3 regions of the Streptococcus sp. 151470009-6 genome follow, and region 1 is predicted to be linked to each of the others. Evidence: predicted binding sites of a transcription regulator. Region 1 holds the regulator's gene; each other region holds the start of a gene.
What was found. Region 1 encodes NrdR, which represses ribonucleotide reductase genes. Its sites were predicted from a motif close to ACACNATATATNGTGT; they were not measured.

Region 1 (5,816 bases):
TGGCATTTTTCACATCAATGACAAAACTTGGATAGTGGAGAATGGTTGTTGAAGCACCACGTTTTTCAGATAGGTCATGGGCTAGGGCCGCCATCATGAAACTCTTACCGACACCAAAATCTCCGTATAGATAGAGGCCTTTTCGGATGTTTGGGTAAAGATCAACAAAGGCATAGAGTCTCTCAAAAATCGGCAAACGACCTAGATCATCTAGCTCAATCTGAGCCAACTTCGCTTTTTTGAGACTTGCTGGTAGATTAATCAACTTGAGACGATTCTTGATGGCCGCCTCTTTTTCAGCCGCGATTAGTTCTGGTGTTTCTTCATAAGATACATCTGCATAGCCGTGATTCATGACCAAGATAGGCTTGTAGCCACGCGCTATATAGTCAGCATCCCCACGAAGAAACTTGTCCCGTTCTGTGATATATTGGTTAAACTTGGAGATGCTACGATTCAACTCCTCTGGGCTGAGGGATTCTTTCTGGATAAAAGCCGCTACATCTGGGTCTTTCATAATCTGCTGGACTAGGTCCTGATACTGAAAACGACTTGTCTGACGCTTGATAACGTCGCCAACACTTTCCATCTAGTCTCCTCCTTCTTCTAATCGGGCTAACATTTCTTGTTTTTTACGTTCTAGTTCCAGACGAGTCTCCTCACTGGTTTGATTTTTATATTCTGGATTGCTCCACTTGGGAACATTTGTCTTAGTCGAGCTAGTTTTCGATTTCTGGTCTTCCTGGCCTTTTTGCTGACGCTCTCGAATCCGAAGCACAGCCTCTTCTGCTGTCCGAATTTTGTGGTAAGCATAGTCATTTGCGACCTTCATGGCATATTTCTCATTGATATTTGCCGAATCAACCTTGTTAAAGGTTAGAAGCAAGACGATATTGATGACTTCATCCAACAAACCTAAAGACGCCATCTGATGAAGGAGTTCTCTTTCACTTTGGGTGATGTTCCCCTTACGTGTTTGCTTAATTTCGGCTAAAAATTGCAGGGGTGTTTTATTTTTGGCTTCCCTGATAATGGTCATTTCTTTGGGACTAAAATCAGAAGTCGCTGGTTTTTGTGCTATCTTTTCACGCATGCGTTTGACTGAAATAACCTGAGCCACCGCTGTCGCCTTGGCTAATTGATAAGTTTCAAACCAAGTCCATTTTTTTTCATCTGCGATGGCAAACAATTCCAAAACATCCGCCTGCTCATTTTCAAAACGCAAACCATCTCGAGCCATCAGGCGCTGAAAATGTTCCAAATCAAAATCATTTTTCATCTTGCTTTTAGACTCGCTTGGAGTCACTTCTTCGGTCAGATTTGGAAATACTTGGCTCAAAGAAACAGAGAGTGCTTCTCCCTCACTTGGAGCCTGCTTCATAGCAGAAACAGCTGTATCCCCTATCTTTTTCTCCAAGAGTCTACTATAGACAGAATGACTTAGAAAATCCTGACTGGAGAGGGGAGAATGAAGCTGTAACTCATAGTTCTCCCCCTTCTGATAAAGGGTCAACAAATCCAAAGCAGATAAGATTTTAAAGGATTGGAGCAAGGTCGGCATGCCAAAGTTTAAGTGGTTGAGAATATGGGAAAAGAGATGTTCCTTTTGCCCACCATCCCAAAAGGTAATGGCGTATAGATAGAGGCTCAGTGCCTCCTGACCGATAATCGGGAGGTAGCACTGCACCAGAGAAGAGGTATCTTGCGACACCCGATTATTCTTTAGAAAAGAAAAACGGTCATTTGGCTTCATTTATTTTTCCTTTTTCTTTTTAGAGGATTGGGTGATTTGCTGGAGCAGACTCTCCAACTCACTCACATCCTTAAAGCTACGGTAAACACTGGCAAAACGAACATAGGTAATCTCATCCAGATCTGCCAATTCTTCCATGACTAAAGAACCAATGTATTCACTTTGGATCTCATTCTCACTGCGACTACGGAGTTTTTGTTCGATGCGATTGACCACCATGCCGATTTCATCACTCGAAACAGGACGTTTCTGGGCTGAGCGAATAATCCCATTAAAGATTTTATCTCTCGAAAACTGCTCTCGCGTACCGTCTTTTTTGACGACAACCAATGTTCTTTCTTCTACTCGTTCATAGGTTGTAAAACGATGCTGACACTCATCGCACTCACGTCTTCGGCGGATGGTATTTCCTTCTTCGGCTTGTCGACTATCAACAACACTTGACTTTGTAGCCCCACATTTTGGACAACGCATGCATTTCCCTCCTTGTCGTTTTCTTTTCATTATACCATTTTTTGAGCAATTCCCAAAACAATTCTTATTTTTACTTGACAAGTTTTTTGTTTTATTGTATTATTTGATTAGAACAAGAAAGACAAAGAAAGGAGACTATGATGTCCTGGTCATTTGATAATACAAAACCGATTTATTTACAGATTATGGAAAAAATCAAACTACAGATTGTTTCCCATGAACTGGAACCCAACCAACAGCTCCCTACCGTGAGAGATTTGGCGAGCGAGGCTGGGGTCAATCCCAATACCATCCAGCGCGCCTTATCTGACCTTGAACGTGAAGGATTTGTATACAGCAAGCGAACAACTGGTCGTTTTGTCACCGAGGATTTGGACCTCATCGTTCAGTCCCGCAAACAACTTTCCGAGGAGCAACTGCAACACTTCGTCTCTTGCATGCTCCAATTTGGCTACCAAAAAGAAGAACTGCCAAATGTATTAAGTGATTATATCAAAGGAGTTTAAGACTATGACACTACTAGCACTTGAGAATGTATCAAAATCTTATGGAGCAACTGCGGCACTTGACAATATCTCACTAGAGATCTCAGCCGGAAAGATTGTCGGACTCCTTGGACCAAACGGATCCGGGAAAACAACCTTAATCAAACTGATCAATGGCCTCCTTCAGCCCGATAAAGGACGTGTCCTCATTAACGGACAGGATCCAAGTCCAGCCACCAAGGCGATTGTCTCTTATCTGCCTGACACAACTTATCTCAATGAAGAGATGAAGGTTAAGGATGCTCTAACCTATTTTAAAACCTTCTATCAAGATTTCAATCTCGAAAGAGCCCAACACCTGTTAGCTGATCTTGGCATTGATGAGAACAACCGCCTCAAGAAACTATCAAAAGGGAACAAGGAAAAAGTTCAACTCATCCTGGTTATGAGCCGCGAAGCTCGTCTTTATGTCCTCGATGAACCGATCGGTGGAGTGGATCCAGCTGCCCGTGATTATATCCTCAATACCATCATCAACAACTACTCACCAACCTCTACGGTGCTGATTTCAACCCACTTGATTTCAGATATTGAGCCAATCTTGGATGAGATTATCTTCCTCAAAGACGGAAAAGTCGCCCGACAAGGAAATGTTGATGATATTCGTTACGAGTCAGGTGAATCCATTGACCAGCTCTTCCGTCAAGAGTTCAAGGCTTAGTTAAAGGAGATTATTATGTTTTGGAATTTAGTTCGCTATGAATTTAAAAATATCAATAAATGGTATCTTGCACTCTACGGTGCTGTACTTGCAATTTCAGTTTTGATTGGAATTTTTATTAGCAGTCTTAGCCCTAGTTACAACCCTGATAATACAGGCTATCTCATTTTCTTTTTAATTTTAGTCTTCGGAGGACTCAGTGTCACTCTTTGGATTGCAACAATCTTTTTAATCATCCGAAGATTTAAGGGGAGTGTTTATGACCGCCAAGGTTACTTGACCTTGACTTTGCCTGTCTCTGAACACCAAATCATCACCGCAAAACTTTTAGGTGGTCTTGTCTGGTCCATCTTAAGCTATATCGTCTTTATCTTGAGTATATTGATTATCTTCTTCTTAACACCAATAGAAAAAGACTTCACTGCCCTCTATAACTTCATTTCCCCTTATCTCAGCTACGGCTGGCTGTATGCCCTATCACTGTTTGTCGGTTCAATCGCATGGATTTTATCCATTTACCTCTCCATTTCTATCGGGCAACTCTTTAACGAGTATCGAACAGCCATGGGAATTCTAGCCTATATCGTCATTTCCATCGTTATTGGTTATATCACTTTCTTCTTAAGAGTTGACAATGACTTTTACGTGATGGCTGGTACAGAAATCTTACGCGATCTCTTCTTATCGGCTATCTACTATCTCGGCACCTACTATATCTTGAAAAACAAGATTAACTTGCAATAAAAAATGCCCAGCTAGAAAGCTGGGTTTTTCTTTAACTCAACATTAAACTGGCTACGATGGGACTGACAAAGACGTAGAGAATACCAGTGACGCCTATAGCCAAGCCACCCATGGCTCCTGCTACAGAACCGTAGCGAAGGGCCGTTCCCGTTCCGACAGCATGACCTGTCCCACCAAGGGAAAGTCCCACCGCAACTGGATCATCAATTTTCAACCACTTCAAAAGGGTTGGTCCGATAACACTGGTCAAAATCCCAGTCGCCACTACGACGACCAAGGTCACAGTCGTCAAGCCTTGCAATTTTTCTGTGATCCCCACTGCCATGGCGGTTGTCACTGACTTGGGAAAGAGAGAAATGGCTAGGAAAAAGTCCATACCAAATATTTTCGCTACTATGGCAGTAAAGCAAGTATTGACAACTACTGCTAACAGACTACCAAAGAGAATACTCCGTGCATGGTGCTTCATCAGGTGAAAACTCTTGTAAAGCGGAATCCCTAGAGCCACGGTCGATGGGACTATCAAGTTGTTCAGATAAACCCCACCTTGATAGTAGTCTTGGTAAGAAATACCAGTCACCTTGAGAAAAATAATGATAAAAACAGCTGACAAAAGCAAGGGCGTTGTCAAAGGATGGGGAAAACGTCTGTAAATCAACATCCCTACTAGATAAGCTAGGATAGATAATGCAATTCCAAATAGGGGATTGGAAACAAATTCACTCATTTGGCGTCTCCTTTCTCATAATCTCCCTCAAACCGTCGTTTGATGAACTGAACCACTAGGGCTATAAGGATAATATTGATAACAGCTGCAAAAAAGACAATCAAAACGATAGGCAAGAGGTAAGGGGCAATCACATCAAACTTTTCCATGATTCCCACTGCTGGTGGCAAAAAGAGAATGGTCATATTGGCCAGCAAGAAATTCCCGACCATATTGACATGTCTGGTTCTCAGCCACTTGAACTGTAGGGCTAGAAAGAGAATAATCAAGCCGATAATACTGCCTGGGATGGGCAGATGAAAGAAACTGGAGATTCCCTCACCGATTAGAGAAATCACAAAGAGAATCATTAATTGAACATATAATTTCATCCTAAACTCCACGAAATAGACTTCTTGCATACCAGTTTACTCTTTTTTCAGAAAATTTCAAGGAAATATTGAAATTCTTCTCTCTTGCAAGGATTAGTTAAAAGTAGTATAATCATTGCATGCGCAATCATCTTGTGTTACAAAGATAATCAGTAATGACTTTGTGATTTTTACTTTTAAAAGAAAGGAGAAAGCAATGACCTATTTGGAAAAATGGTTTGACTTCAATCGGCGTCAGAAAGAAATCGAAGGTCTCTTAGAAGAGACCATTGCCCAGCAGAGTGACCAAAGTCTGACCTTGAAAGAGTTTTACCTGCTCTACTATCTGGACTTGGCCCAAGAAAAATCTCTACGCCAGATTGACCTGCCAGATAAACTTCATCTGAGCCCGAGCGCTGTTTCTCGGATGGTGGCCCGACTAGAAGAAAAAAACTGCGGTTTGCTTAGTCGCCGGTGTTGCGATCAGGATAGACGGGCTAGTTTTATCTGCCTGACTGACGAGGGACAGACAATTCTAGCTTACCTGCAAAAGGCTGTCGAG
Region 2 (5,816 bases), on a different contig from region 1:
AGGCAGCTCAAGGAGTAGAGGTTAAGCTTCTCTATGATGATATTGGTTGTATGGCAACCTTGCCTGGAGATTACACCATCCAGCTTCGTGGTCGAGGGATTGAAGCCCACAAATTTAATAAGGTGATTCCACGTTTGACCGTTGCATATAACAACCGTGATCACCGTAAAATCATGATTATCGATGGTCAAATTGCCTATACAGGTGGTGTCAATCTGGCCGATGAGTATATCAACCATATCGAACGCTTTGATTACTGGAAGGATAGCGGTATTCGTCTGGATGGACCGGCAGTTAAGGCTTTTACCAGACTCTTTTTATCTGCATGGTATATCAACCGTGGAGAAATTAGTGACTTTGACCAATACCATCTAGAAAATTACCCCAAAGATGGGATGGGGCTCTGTATTCCCTATAGTAGTGGGCCAAAACCCATCTACCGAGCTCAAGTTGGAAAAACGGTCTACCAAAATCTTATCAACCAAGCTACAGATTACGTCTACATTACGACTCCCTATCTGATTGCTGACTACGATCTAACTGAAAGTATCAAAAATGCAGCTATGAGAGGGGTAGATGTGCGAATTGTGACGCCGTGCATCCCAGATAAGAAGGTTATTCAGTTAGTTACTCGAGGAGCTTATCCAGACTTGTTGTCTGCTGGAGTTCGCATTTATGAGTACAGTCCCGGCTTTCTTCATAGCAAGCAAATGCTGGTCGATGGAGAAGCAGCAACAGTGGGAACCATCAATTTTGACTATCGTAGCTTGCTCCACCACTATGAAAATGCCGTCTTGCTTTATAGAACACAATCCATCATCGATATTGAAAGGGACTTCGAAGAGATTTTTAAAGTTTCTCAAGAAATTTATCCCCACACCATCAAAACCAGCTGGTATCAAAGCCTCATCAAGGAAATTGTCCAGTTGTTTGCACCCATGCTCTAACTATCCATCGAGATCTAGCCCAAGGCTGGGTCTTTTTTGTCTTCTTACGAATAGATAAGTAAAGGAGAAAACCATGATTAATTTAGAAGATGATGATTTTATCAGAGAGTATAGAGATAGTCGATTTCACCGTTTTCGTGAAATCGAACGCTTTGCGATATTGGATAAGAAATTCAGCAAATATCAATCCCAAGCTGACATTCCTGTAAGATTTTGATATACTAAAACAGATAAACTTAGAGGAGAAATTGAATGAACGTATACGGGAAAATAGATGAGAAACAAGAAGAATCTCATTACCAAGACTGGTCAGCGCCAGAAAAGAGAGAAGGAGTTCCCATTCCCTTTTTTAGTATCATGCTTTGGAGTTTAGTGGCCACAGCCATTTCGGTTGTCCTGCCTTTTATTTTTGGTTTAGTCAGTCCGCAACAAACTCAGGATCTTTATACCGGTTGGGCCTTGCATCAAAATGGTCAAATGTATACAGATTACTTTGGAACGAATGGATTGCTCTATTACTTGCTAACCTATCTTTCCCTAGGAAGTATTCTGCTTGCTTTGGTTGAGTGGTTGGCCTTGTTTGGAGCAGGTGTTTTCCTTTTTAAATCTGCAGATGCTCTTACTGGTCAAGTAGAAGAAGCCAAGAAGCTGGTATTTGTGTTCTATTTGTTAGTGGCAGGACTCGCTTTTGGTGGTGGCTATGCTCTCTTGCTAGCCTTGCCTTTCCTATTTTATTCATTGAGTGTTGTTACGAACTACTTAGCTTATCCAAATGATGACAAAGGATTTGTAAGAGTGGGGATGAGTCTTGCTCTTGCTTTCTTCCTTGCGCCGATTCCAACCACCTTGTTTGCGGCTGTACTGGCTCTAGGCATCATTGGCTTTAATCTAGGTAAAGGTCACTTTGTTCACGGGTTATATCAGTTCTTTGCGTCAGCCTTAGGATTCTCACTCTTATTCTATCCTTTGGGCTACTATACAGTGTGGACAGGTAGTTTTGGGGATGCTATTAGCCAGACCTTATATCCAGTAAATACTCTTAGCCTTTTTTCAAATTCGCGTTTACTTGAAAACACGACTTTCTATGGCTTGCTTGCAGTGGGGCTAGGTTCCCTTAGTTTGCTCTTTACTGGTTTGTTCCAGTCAAAACCAGCCAAGCAATATGCCTTATCAATTGCTGCTAGCTTGGGCTTATTGCTTTCTTTGGGAATCTTGATTCTCTCAAATGAACCTGTCAATGGTACTCGTCTCGTTATTCTTCTTCCTTTCTTGGTCTTGCTCCTTCTGACAGGGATCAAGGAAGATGTTTCGGAGGGAGGGAGTCGTCGTAGAAGACGTGAGGAAAAAGCCTCTTTTATTAAAGGGAATTTCTATCTGCCACTGTTTGCCCTTGCCTACCTCATTGCTCTTCCTATCCTGAGTCGCTACCTTTCACATCCGGCGACTTATCAGGAGAGAGAACGTCTTGCTAGTGTGGTCAAACAGCAAACGAGTTCTGAGGATCGTGTCTATGCTTGGGATGATCGCCCAGATTTCTATCGTGCAAGTGAGCGCTTGGCGCCGACTTCTCTAGTGACACCAACACTCTATACCGCAAGCGACGAAAATAAAACTAAACTGATGAATGATCTAAAAGAAAATCAACCAAAGATGATTATGGTCAATCAAAAAGTTGCCTTGTGGTCGGATGTAGAGAGCTGGCTCAGCGAAAAATATGAGCTTGTTCAGACAGATACTAGTGAATTCAAACTTTATAAATCTAAATAAAAAATCAATATCTTGTGGAATTTTAAAAATTTTAGGATTTTTGACACAAGATATTGATTTTTATTTTTAGAGTGGTATAATACTGAATATAAACTATTCAACAATATTTTAGAAAAGAGCATGGATATGATTGTATTAGAAGAAAAGCTTGCAACCGTTCCCACCTTGTTCGTTGAAAAACGAGATGGTAGACGTGTAGTGTTTGATGTAGACAAGATTGACAAGGCTCTCCACAAGGCGGCAGAAAAAGTTATGGACCTTACGCCTCTAGTAGAAAAACGCCTAAATGGTCTGGTTGAAAGAATCGTCACTGAAATTCACAGTCGCTTCCCTCAAGGTGTTAAGATTTACGAAATTCAGAATGTCGTAGAACATGAACTCCTTGAAGCCAAAGAATATGCCTTGGCTGAGGAGTATATCACTTATCGGACACAAAGGGATTTTGAGCGCTCAAAAGCGACAGATATCAACTTTAGTATCCATAAGCTGCTCAATAAAGATCAGGCAGTTGTCAATGAAAATGCCAATAAAGACAGCGATGTCTTTAATACCCAGCGTGATTTGACAGCAGGGATTGTGGGAAAATCAATCGGGCTGCAAATGCTTCCTAAGCACGTAGCCAATGCTCACCAAAAAGGGGATATCCACTATCATGACTTGGACTACAGCCCCTATACTCCTATGACCAACTGCTGTTTGATTGATTTTAAAGGCATGTTGGAAAATGGTTTTAAGATTGGAAATGCGGAGGTAGAAAGTCCCAAGTCTATCCAGACTGCGACAGCTCAAATTTCACAAATCATCGCAAACGTTGCTTCTAGCCAGTACGGGGGCTGTTCAGCTGACCGTATCGATGAAGTCTTGGCTCCTTATGCAGAGAAGAATTACCAGAAACACCTCAAGGATGCGGAAGAGTGGGTCCTGCCTGATAAACGGGAAGATTACGCTTGGAAGAAAACGCAAAAGGACATCTACGATGCCATGCAATCTCTCGAGTATGAAATCAACACTCTCTTCACTTCAAATGGCCAAACACCTTTTACTTCGCTAGGTTTTGGTCTGGGAACCAGTCGTTTTGAGCGTGAAATTCAAAAAGCTATTTTGACCATTCGTATCAAGGGTCTTGGTTCAGAACATCGAACAGCCATTTTCCCTAAACTCATCTTTACGCTAAAAAGAGGACTTAACTTAGAGGAAGGTTCACCTAACTACGACATCAAACAGTTGGCTCTTGAGTGTGCAACCAAGCGGATGTACCCAGATGTCTTGTCCTATGATAAGATTATCGAGCTGACAGGTTCTTTCAAGGTTCCTATGGGTTGTCGCTCCTTCCTCCAAGGATGGAAGGATGAGAATGGTGTCGAGGTCAATTCAGGTCGTATGAACCTAGGTGTTGTGACAGTCAATCTGCCTCGTATCGCTCTCGAGTCCGAAGGTGACTTGAACAAGTTCTGGGAAATCTTCAACGAGCGAATGAACATCGCGGAGGATGCTCTGGTTTATCGTGTTGAACGGACCAAGGAAGCAACACCAGCAAATGCCCCAATCCTCTATCAGTACGGAGCCTTCGGTCGCCGTCTTGGAAAAGAAGAAAGTGTTGACCAACTCTTTAAGAATCGCCGTGCGACCATTTCTCTAGGCTATATCGGTTTGTATGAAGTGGCGACGGTCTTCTTTGGCAATAGCTGGGAAAGCAATCCAGAAGCCAAGGAATTCACGCTTGACATCATTCGTGATATGAAACGACGTGTAGAAGAGTGGTCAGATCAATATGATTACCATTTCTCTATCTACTCAACACCGTCTGAAAGCTTGACAGACCGCTTCTGTCGCTTGGATACAGAGAAGTTCGGCTCTATTCCTGATATTACAGACAAGGAATACTACACCAACTCTTTCCACTATGATGTCCGTAAAAATCCAACACCGTTTGAAAAGCTGGATTTTGAAAAAGTTTATCCAGAAGCAGGTGCATCAGGTGGCTTTATCCACTATTGTGAGTATCCAGTTCTTCAACAAAATCCTAAGGCTCTGGAAGCTGTGTGGGACTATGCCTATGACCGTGTCGGCTATCTAGGGACCAATACTCCGATTGATCGCTGTTACAAGTGTGACTTTGAAGGGGATTTTGAACCAACTGAGAGAGGTTTTGCTTGTCCCAACTGTGGCAATAACGACCCAAAAACAGTAGATGTTGTGAAACGAACTTGTGGCTATCTTGGAAATCCTCAAGCGCGTCCGATGGTTAACGGACGCCACAAGGAAATCGCTGCGCGGGTCAAACACATGAATGGCTCAACCATTAAAACGGCAGGACATGAAGTAATAAATTAGAAGGAAACGCAATGGGGAAATACCAATTAGATGATAAGGGACGTGCTCAAGTAACCCGTTATCATGAAAAACATTCGAAAGGTGGAGTAGGAAAAAAAGAACGCTTGCTCAACCTCAGAGAACAGTTTTTAAACAAGAACAAGAAAAAATAAAAGTGAGAGTTGCCTCTCACTTTTCTCTTAATTGGAGGTAAAAATGATACTACGCAGACCAACATTGGCAGATAAAGAAACAGTTTTAGAGATGATGGCAGAGTTTGAACAGACTCAATCACCCCACGATGGTGGGTTTTGGAACGCCAACAATTTTGTTTATGAAGAGTGGCTAGAAGAAAATCTTCAAGCGGAAGCGGGACTCAATATTCCTGAAAACTGGGTTCCTGCTATCCAGCTGGTTAGTTTTGACGTAGCAGGCCAGGCTCTTGGCTTTCTCAACCTTCGTCTCCGATTAAATGACTACTTACTAGAAAATGGGGGCCATATTGGCTACTCCATTCGTCCATCTGAAAGAGGTAAGGGTTATGCCAAAGAATCCCTCCGACAAGGTCTACAAGTTGCTAAGGGAAAGAATATTAAACGAGCTTTAGTGACTTGTAGCACAGAAAATCCAGCAAGCCGAGCTGTTATCTTAACTCATGGTGGGGAGTTGGAGGATGTTCGAAACGGAACGGAGCGCTACTGGATTGATGTCGATTAAGGAGGAAGCATGGAGATAAGACAACCAACTTTGGAAGATAAAGAAGCGATATTAGAGATGATTGCGGAGTTC
Region 3 (5,816 bases), on a different contig from region 1:
CGGTTTTGGTGATAAAGACCATCTGCTTGAACCTTTTCGCGAAGTTCAGCCCAATCAGCAGCACTTGGAATAAAGACATCTTTGAAGAGTTCTTTAACACGGTCTGATTTTGGAACAAATTCACCAGTTACATACTTGTCGAAGTAGCTTCCGTTAGCATAATCTGATTTTTCAAAGTTGTGGAAGGTGATACCACGTTCGCGGGCGATATTATTTGATTCCACCAAGGTCCAGTAGTTCATAAGCATAAAGTAGATGCTTGTAAATTCAACTGACTCAGGAGATCCGTATTCGATGAGTTGTTGGGCAAGGTAGCTATGAAGCCCCATGGCACCAAGACCAAAGGTGTGAGCCAAACTGTTTCCGTGGTCGATAGTAGGTACAGCTACGATGTGTGAACTATCTGTAACGAAAGTAAGGGCACGAACCATCGCACGGATAGAACGACCAAAGTCAGGTGAGGTCATCATGTTGACCACGTTAGTTGATCCAAGGTTACATGAGACATCTGTTCCCATTTGAAGGAATTCTTGAGCATCGTTGATCAAGCTTGGTTCTTGAACTTGGAGAATCTCAGAACACAAGTTACTCATGATAATCTTTCCATCAACAGGATTCGCACGGTTAGCCGTATCGATGTTGACTACATATGGATAGCCAGATTCTTGTTGCAATTTAGAGATTTCCGTTTCCAAATCACGCGCCTTGATTTTTGTCTTGCGGATTTTTGGATTTGCTACTAATTCATCATATTTTTCAGTGATGTCGATATAGTTGAATGGCACACCGTACTCAAGCTCTACAGAGTAAGGGCTAAAGAGATACATTTCTTCATTTTTACGAGCTAATTCGTAGAATTTATCGGGCACCACAACTCCAAGTGAGAGGGTCTTAACACGAACCTTTTCATCGGCATTTTCTTTCTTAGTTGAAAGGAAGGCGATGATATCTGGGTGAAAGACATTGAGGTAGACAACCCCAGCACCTTGACGCTGACCCAATTGGTTAGAGTAGGAGAAACTGTCTTCGAAGAGTTTCATAACTGGAACGACACCAGAAGCTGCTCCTTCATAACCTTTGATAGGTGCGCCAGCTTCACGAAGGTTGCTTAGAGTAATACCTACACCACCACCGATACGTGAAAGTTGAAGAGCTGAGTTGATAGAACGTCCGATAGAGTTCATGTCATCAGTTACTTGAATCAAGAAACAAGATACCAACTCCCCACGACGAGCACGACCAGCATTCAAGAAGGAAGGAGTAGCTGGTTGATAGCGTTGGTGGATGATTTCATTGGCAATATCAGTCGCAATCGCTTCATCCCCGTCAGCAAAATAAAGCGCGTTAAAGAAGACACGGTCTTCCATACTTTCAAGGTAATATTCACCGTCATTAGTCTTCAAGGCATACTGGTTGTAAAACTTATAGGCAGCCATGAATGATTTGAATTGGAAGTTTTGGTCCTTGATAAATTGATGCAATTCTTCCAAAAACTCTGGACGGTATTTCTTGAGAAATGCAGTTTCGATGTAGTTATGTTCAATAAGGTAGTTGATTTTATCAGTAATTGAATCAAAAACCATGGTATTTGGAACTACATTTTCTTTAAAGAAGGCATCCAAGGCTTCCTTATCTTTATGAAGCATGATTTGTCCATTGACAGGACGGTTGATTTCGTTATTGAGACGGAAGTAAGTTACGTCCTCAAGATGTTTTAATCCCATAAAATTTCCTTTATCTAATTACAAAAGAAAGGCCTCTAAGTTAGCCCTAGAAGCAATCTCTTCTGGATGATGTACTAAGATTATGCTAATTGTTTCAGTTTTCCTGGTTGGAAGCCTGAAAAGACTTCAGTTGGTGTTTGGATAACAGGAGCTGCGCTGAAACCGAGCTCTTTAACTTGATCGATGTACTCTGGTTGCTCGTCGAGATTGATCTCACGATAAGCGACATTGTTGCTGTCCAAGAAACGCTTGGTCATCTTACATTGGACACAGTTGTTTTTAGAATAAACGGTTACCATTTTCGTAACTCCTCTTTCAAAATAGATTACTTTCTTAGTATATCAGAAAAAAAAACTTTGTCAAACTTTTTAAACTAAATCTTGTGCTAAAAAGTTACAGTTTCAAAAACAAAGCACAAGATATAGTGTTTTGTCAGAGTGTAAAATTGGGTTTTCATTGAACTATCAAAGTTTATCAAAACAAAAAAACTATATACTGTATATTGGTAAGATAAATAGAAGATTTTCAGCAAGTTATCAGAAAGGAAATAGAAGAAAGTCCATAAAACACTTGAAAAATAATCTAGAAGGTGATATAATACAGTCTTGTAAGGGTTATCACATATAATCCAAAAAAGAAATAACTAAAGGAGAGTCAAACTATGGCTTCTAAAGATTTCCACGTAGTGGCAGAAACAGGTATTCACGCACGTCCAGCAACATTGTTGGTTCAAACAGCTAGCAAATTTGCTTCAGATATCACTCTTGAATACAAAGGTAAATCAGTAAACCTTAAATCTATCATGGGTGTTATGAGTCTTGGTGTTGGCCAAGGTGCTGACGTTACAATTTCAGCTGAAGGTGCAGATGCTGACGACGCAATCGCTGCTATCACTGAAACTATGGAAAAAGAAGGATTGGCATAAGGAAAATGACAGAAATGCTTAAAGGAATCGCAGCATCTGATGGTGTTGCAGTTGCAAAAGCATATCTACTCGTTCAACCGGATTTGTCATTTGAGACTATTACAGTCGAAGATACAAACGCAGAAGAAGCTCGCCTTGATGCCGCTCTAAAAGCATCACAAGACGAGCTTTCTGTTATTCGTGAGAAAGCAGTAGGTACGCTCGGTGAAGAAGCTGCTCAAGTATTTGACGCTCACTTAATGGTGCTTGCTGACCCAGAAATGATCAGCCAGATTAAAGAAACTATCCGTGCGAAGAAAGTGAATGCAGAAGCAGGTCTGAAAGAAGTAACAGACATGTTTATCACTATCTTTGAAGGTATGGAAGACAACCCATACATGCAAGAACGCGCAGCGGATATCCGCGAGGTGACAAAACGTGTATTGGCTAACCTTCTTGGTAAAAAATTGCCTAACCCAGCTTCTATCAATGAAGAAGTGATTGTGATTGCGCATGACTTGACTCCTTCTGATACAGCTCAATTGGACAAAAACTTTGTAAAAGCTTTTGTAACCAACATTGGTGGACGTACAAGCCACTCAGCTATCATGGCGCGTACGCTTGAAATTGCAGCAGTATTGGGAACAAACAACATCACTGAAATCGTAAAAGACGGTGACATCCTTGCCGTTAATGGTATCACAGGTGAAGTTATTATCAACCCAACTGATGAACAAGCAACAGAATTTAAAGCAGCTGGTGAAGCTTATGCTCAACAGAAAGCTGAATGGGCACTCTTGAAAGACGCTAAAACAGTAACTGCTGATGGCAAACACTTCGAATTGGCTGCCAACATCGGTACTCCAAAAGACGTTGAAGGTGTCAATGACAACGGTGCTGAAGCTGTTGGTCTTTACCGCACAGAGTTCTTGTACATGGATTCTCAAGACTTCCCAACAGAAGACGAGCAGTATGAAGCTTACAAGGCTGTACTTGAAGGAATGAACGGTAAACCTGTTGTCGTTCGTACAATGGATATCGGTGGAGATAAGGAACTTCCTTACTTCGATATGCCTCACGAAATGAACCCATTCCTTGGATTCCGTGCTCTTCGTATCTCTATCTCTGAGACTGGAGATGCTATGTTCCGCACACAAATCCGTGCCCTTCTTCGTGCGTCTGTTCACGGTCAATTGCGTATCATGTTCCCAATGGTTGCGCTCTTGAAAGAATTCCGTGCAGCGAAAGCAGTCTTTGACGAAGAAAAGGCAAACCTTCTTGCTGAAGGTGTTGCAGTTGCAGATAATATCCAAGTTGGTATCATGATCGAGATTCCTGCAGCGGCTATGCTTGCAGACCAATTTGCTAAAGAAGTTGACTTCTTCTCAATTGGTACAAACGACTTGATCCAATACACAATGGCAGCAGACCGTATGAACGAACAAGTTTCATACCTTTACCAACCATACAACCCATCAATCCTACGTTTGATTAACAACGTTATCAAAGCAGCTCATGCTGAAGGTAAATGGGCAGGTATGTGTGGTGAGATGGCTGGTGACCAACAGGCTGTTCCACTTCTTGTCGGAATGGGCTTGGATGAATTCTCTATGTCAGCAACATCCGTACTTCGTACACGTAGCTTGATGAAGAAACTCGATACAGCTAAGATGGAAGAGTACGCAAACCGTGCCCTTACAGAATGCTCAACAATGGAAGAAGTTCTTGAACTTCAAAAAGAATACGTTAATTTTGATTAATCGAAAAGTCCTTGCAACGCAGTTGCAGGGATTTTTTTGATTTTTAAAGTTGGGGAAATGAGAGTTAGAGTTCATGGTTCGTATCTGAAACAATTATCAAAAAGTAAAAAAATAGTAAAAATTACTTAACTGGTTCATAAAATCCTTGACAAGGTGGAAATTTAGGAGTAAACTATTAACCAGTTAAGTAATAGAGAGGAGTTTTTGCAATTTAGAAATGAATTGCAACTAGAAATATCAAATAGAAAGAGAGTTTCGATGAAAATTAATAAGAAATACCTTGCTGGTTCTGCGGCAGCTTTGATTTTAAGTGTTTGTTCTTACGAGTTGGGACTTTATCAAGCCAGAACGGTTAAGGAAAATAATCGTGTTTCCTATATAGATGGAAAACAAGCGACGCAAAAAACGGAGAATTTGACTCCTGATGAAGTTAGCAAGCGTGAAGGAATCAATGCGGAGCAAATCGTCGTCAAGATAACAGACCAAGGCTATGTCACTTCACATGGCGACCACTATCATTATTACAATGGTAAGGTTCCTTATGATGCGATTTTTAGTGAAGAATTACTCATGAAAGATTCAAACTATAAGCTAAAAGATGAGGATATTGTCAATGAGGTTAAGGGTGGATATGTTATCAAGGTAGATGGAAAATACTATGTTTACCTTAAGGATGCTGCCCACGCGGATAATGTCCGTACAAAAGAAGAAATCAATCGACAAAAACAAGAGCATAGTCAGCATCGTGAAGGAGGAACTTCAGCAAACGATGGTGCGGTAGCCTTGGCACGTTCACAAGGCCGCTACACCACAGATGATGGTTATATCTTTAATGCTTCTGATATCATAGAGGATACTGGTGATGCTTATATCGTTCCTCATGGCGATCATTACCATTACATTCCTAAGAGTGAGTTATCAGCCAGTGAGTTGGCTGCTGCAGAAGCCTTCCTATCTGGTCGGGGCAATCTGTCAAGTTCAAGAACCTATCGCCGACAAAATAGCGATAACACTCCAAGAACAAACTGGGTACCTTCTGTAAGCAATCCAGGAACTACAAATACTAACACAAGTAACAACAGCAATACTAACAGTCAAGCAAGTCAAAGTGATGACATTGATAGTCTTTTGAAACAGCTCTACAAACTGCCTTTGAGCCAACGACACGTAGAATCTGATGGCCTTGTTTTCGACCCGGCGCAAATCACAAGTCGAACTGCCAGAGGTGTAGCTGTCCCTCATGGTAACCATTACCACTTTATCCCTTATGAACAAATGTCTGAATTGGAAGAACGAATCGCTCGCATCATCCCGCTTCGCTATCGTTCGAACCACTGGGTGCCGGATTCAAGACCAGAACAACCAAGTCCACAACCGACTCCGGAACCTAGTCCAAGCCCGCAACCTGCACCAAATCCTCAACCAGCT

Region 2: a site for NrdR is predicted at 2,758-2,773, ahead of nrdD (anaerobic ribonucleoside-triphosphate reductase). Genes of this name have one in related genera too.
Region 3: a site for NrdR is predicted at 2,137-2,152, ahead of nrdH (glutaredoxin-like protein NrdH). Genes of this name have one in related genera too.

The regions. Positions count from the first base shown of each region.
Region 1 covers NZ_JBSEZF010000002.1:264,644-270,459, forward strand. Annotated here, with positions in the region: gene dnaI (primosomal protein DnaI) at 1-589, opposite strand, end outside; gene ACUW6H_RS04685 (DnaD domain protein) at 590-1,753, opposite strand; gene nrdR (transcriptional regulator NrdR) at 1,754-2,227, opposite strand; gene ACUW6H_RS04695 (GntR family transcriptional regulator) at 2,368-2,733, shown strand; gene ACUW6H_RS04700 (ABC transporter ATP-binding protein) at 2,738-3,433, shown strand; gene ACUW6H_RS04705 (hypothetical protein) at 3,449-4,177, shown strand; gene ACUW6H_RS04710 (LrgB family protein) at 4,209-4,904, opposite strand; gene ACUW6H_RS04715 (CidA/LrgA family protein) at 4,901-5,275, opposite strand; gene ACUW6H_RS04720 (MarR family winged helix-turn-helix transcriptional regulator) at 5,472-5,816, shown strand, end outside.
Region 2 covers NZ_JBSEZF010000003.1:128,643-134,458, forward strand. Annotated here, with positions in the region: gene cls (cardiolipin synthase) at 1-947, shown strand, start outside; gene ACUW6H_RS05680 (hypothetical protein) at 1,021-1,164, shown strand; gene ACUW6H_RS05685 (damage-inducible protein CinA) at 1,200-2,714, shown strand; gene nrdD (anaerobic ribonucleoside-triphosphate reductase) at 2,841-5,048, shown strand; gene ACUW6H_RS05695 (hypothetical protein) at 5,060-5,200, shown strand; gene ACUW6H_RS05700 (GNAT family N-acetyltransferase) at 5,244-5,744, shown strand; gene ACUW6H_RS05705 (GNAT family N-acetyltransferase) at 5,754-5,816, shown strand, end outside.
Region 3 covers NZ_JBSEZF010000001.1:357,920-363,735, forward strand. Annotated here, with positions in the region: gene nrdE (class 1b ribonucleoside-diphosphate reductase subunit alpha) at 1-1,724, opposite strand, end outside; gene nrdH (glutaredoxin-like protein NrdH) at 1,805-2,023, opposite strand; gene ACUW6H_RS01875 (phosphocarrier protein HPr) at 2,386-2,649, shown strand; gene ptsP (phosphoenolpyruvate--protein phosphotransferase) at 2,655-4,388, shown strand; gene ACUW6H_RS01885 (pneumococcal-type histidine triad protein) at 4,647-5,816, shown strand, end outside.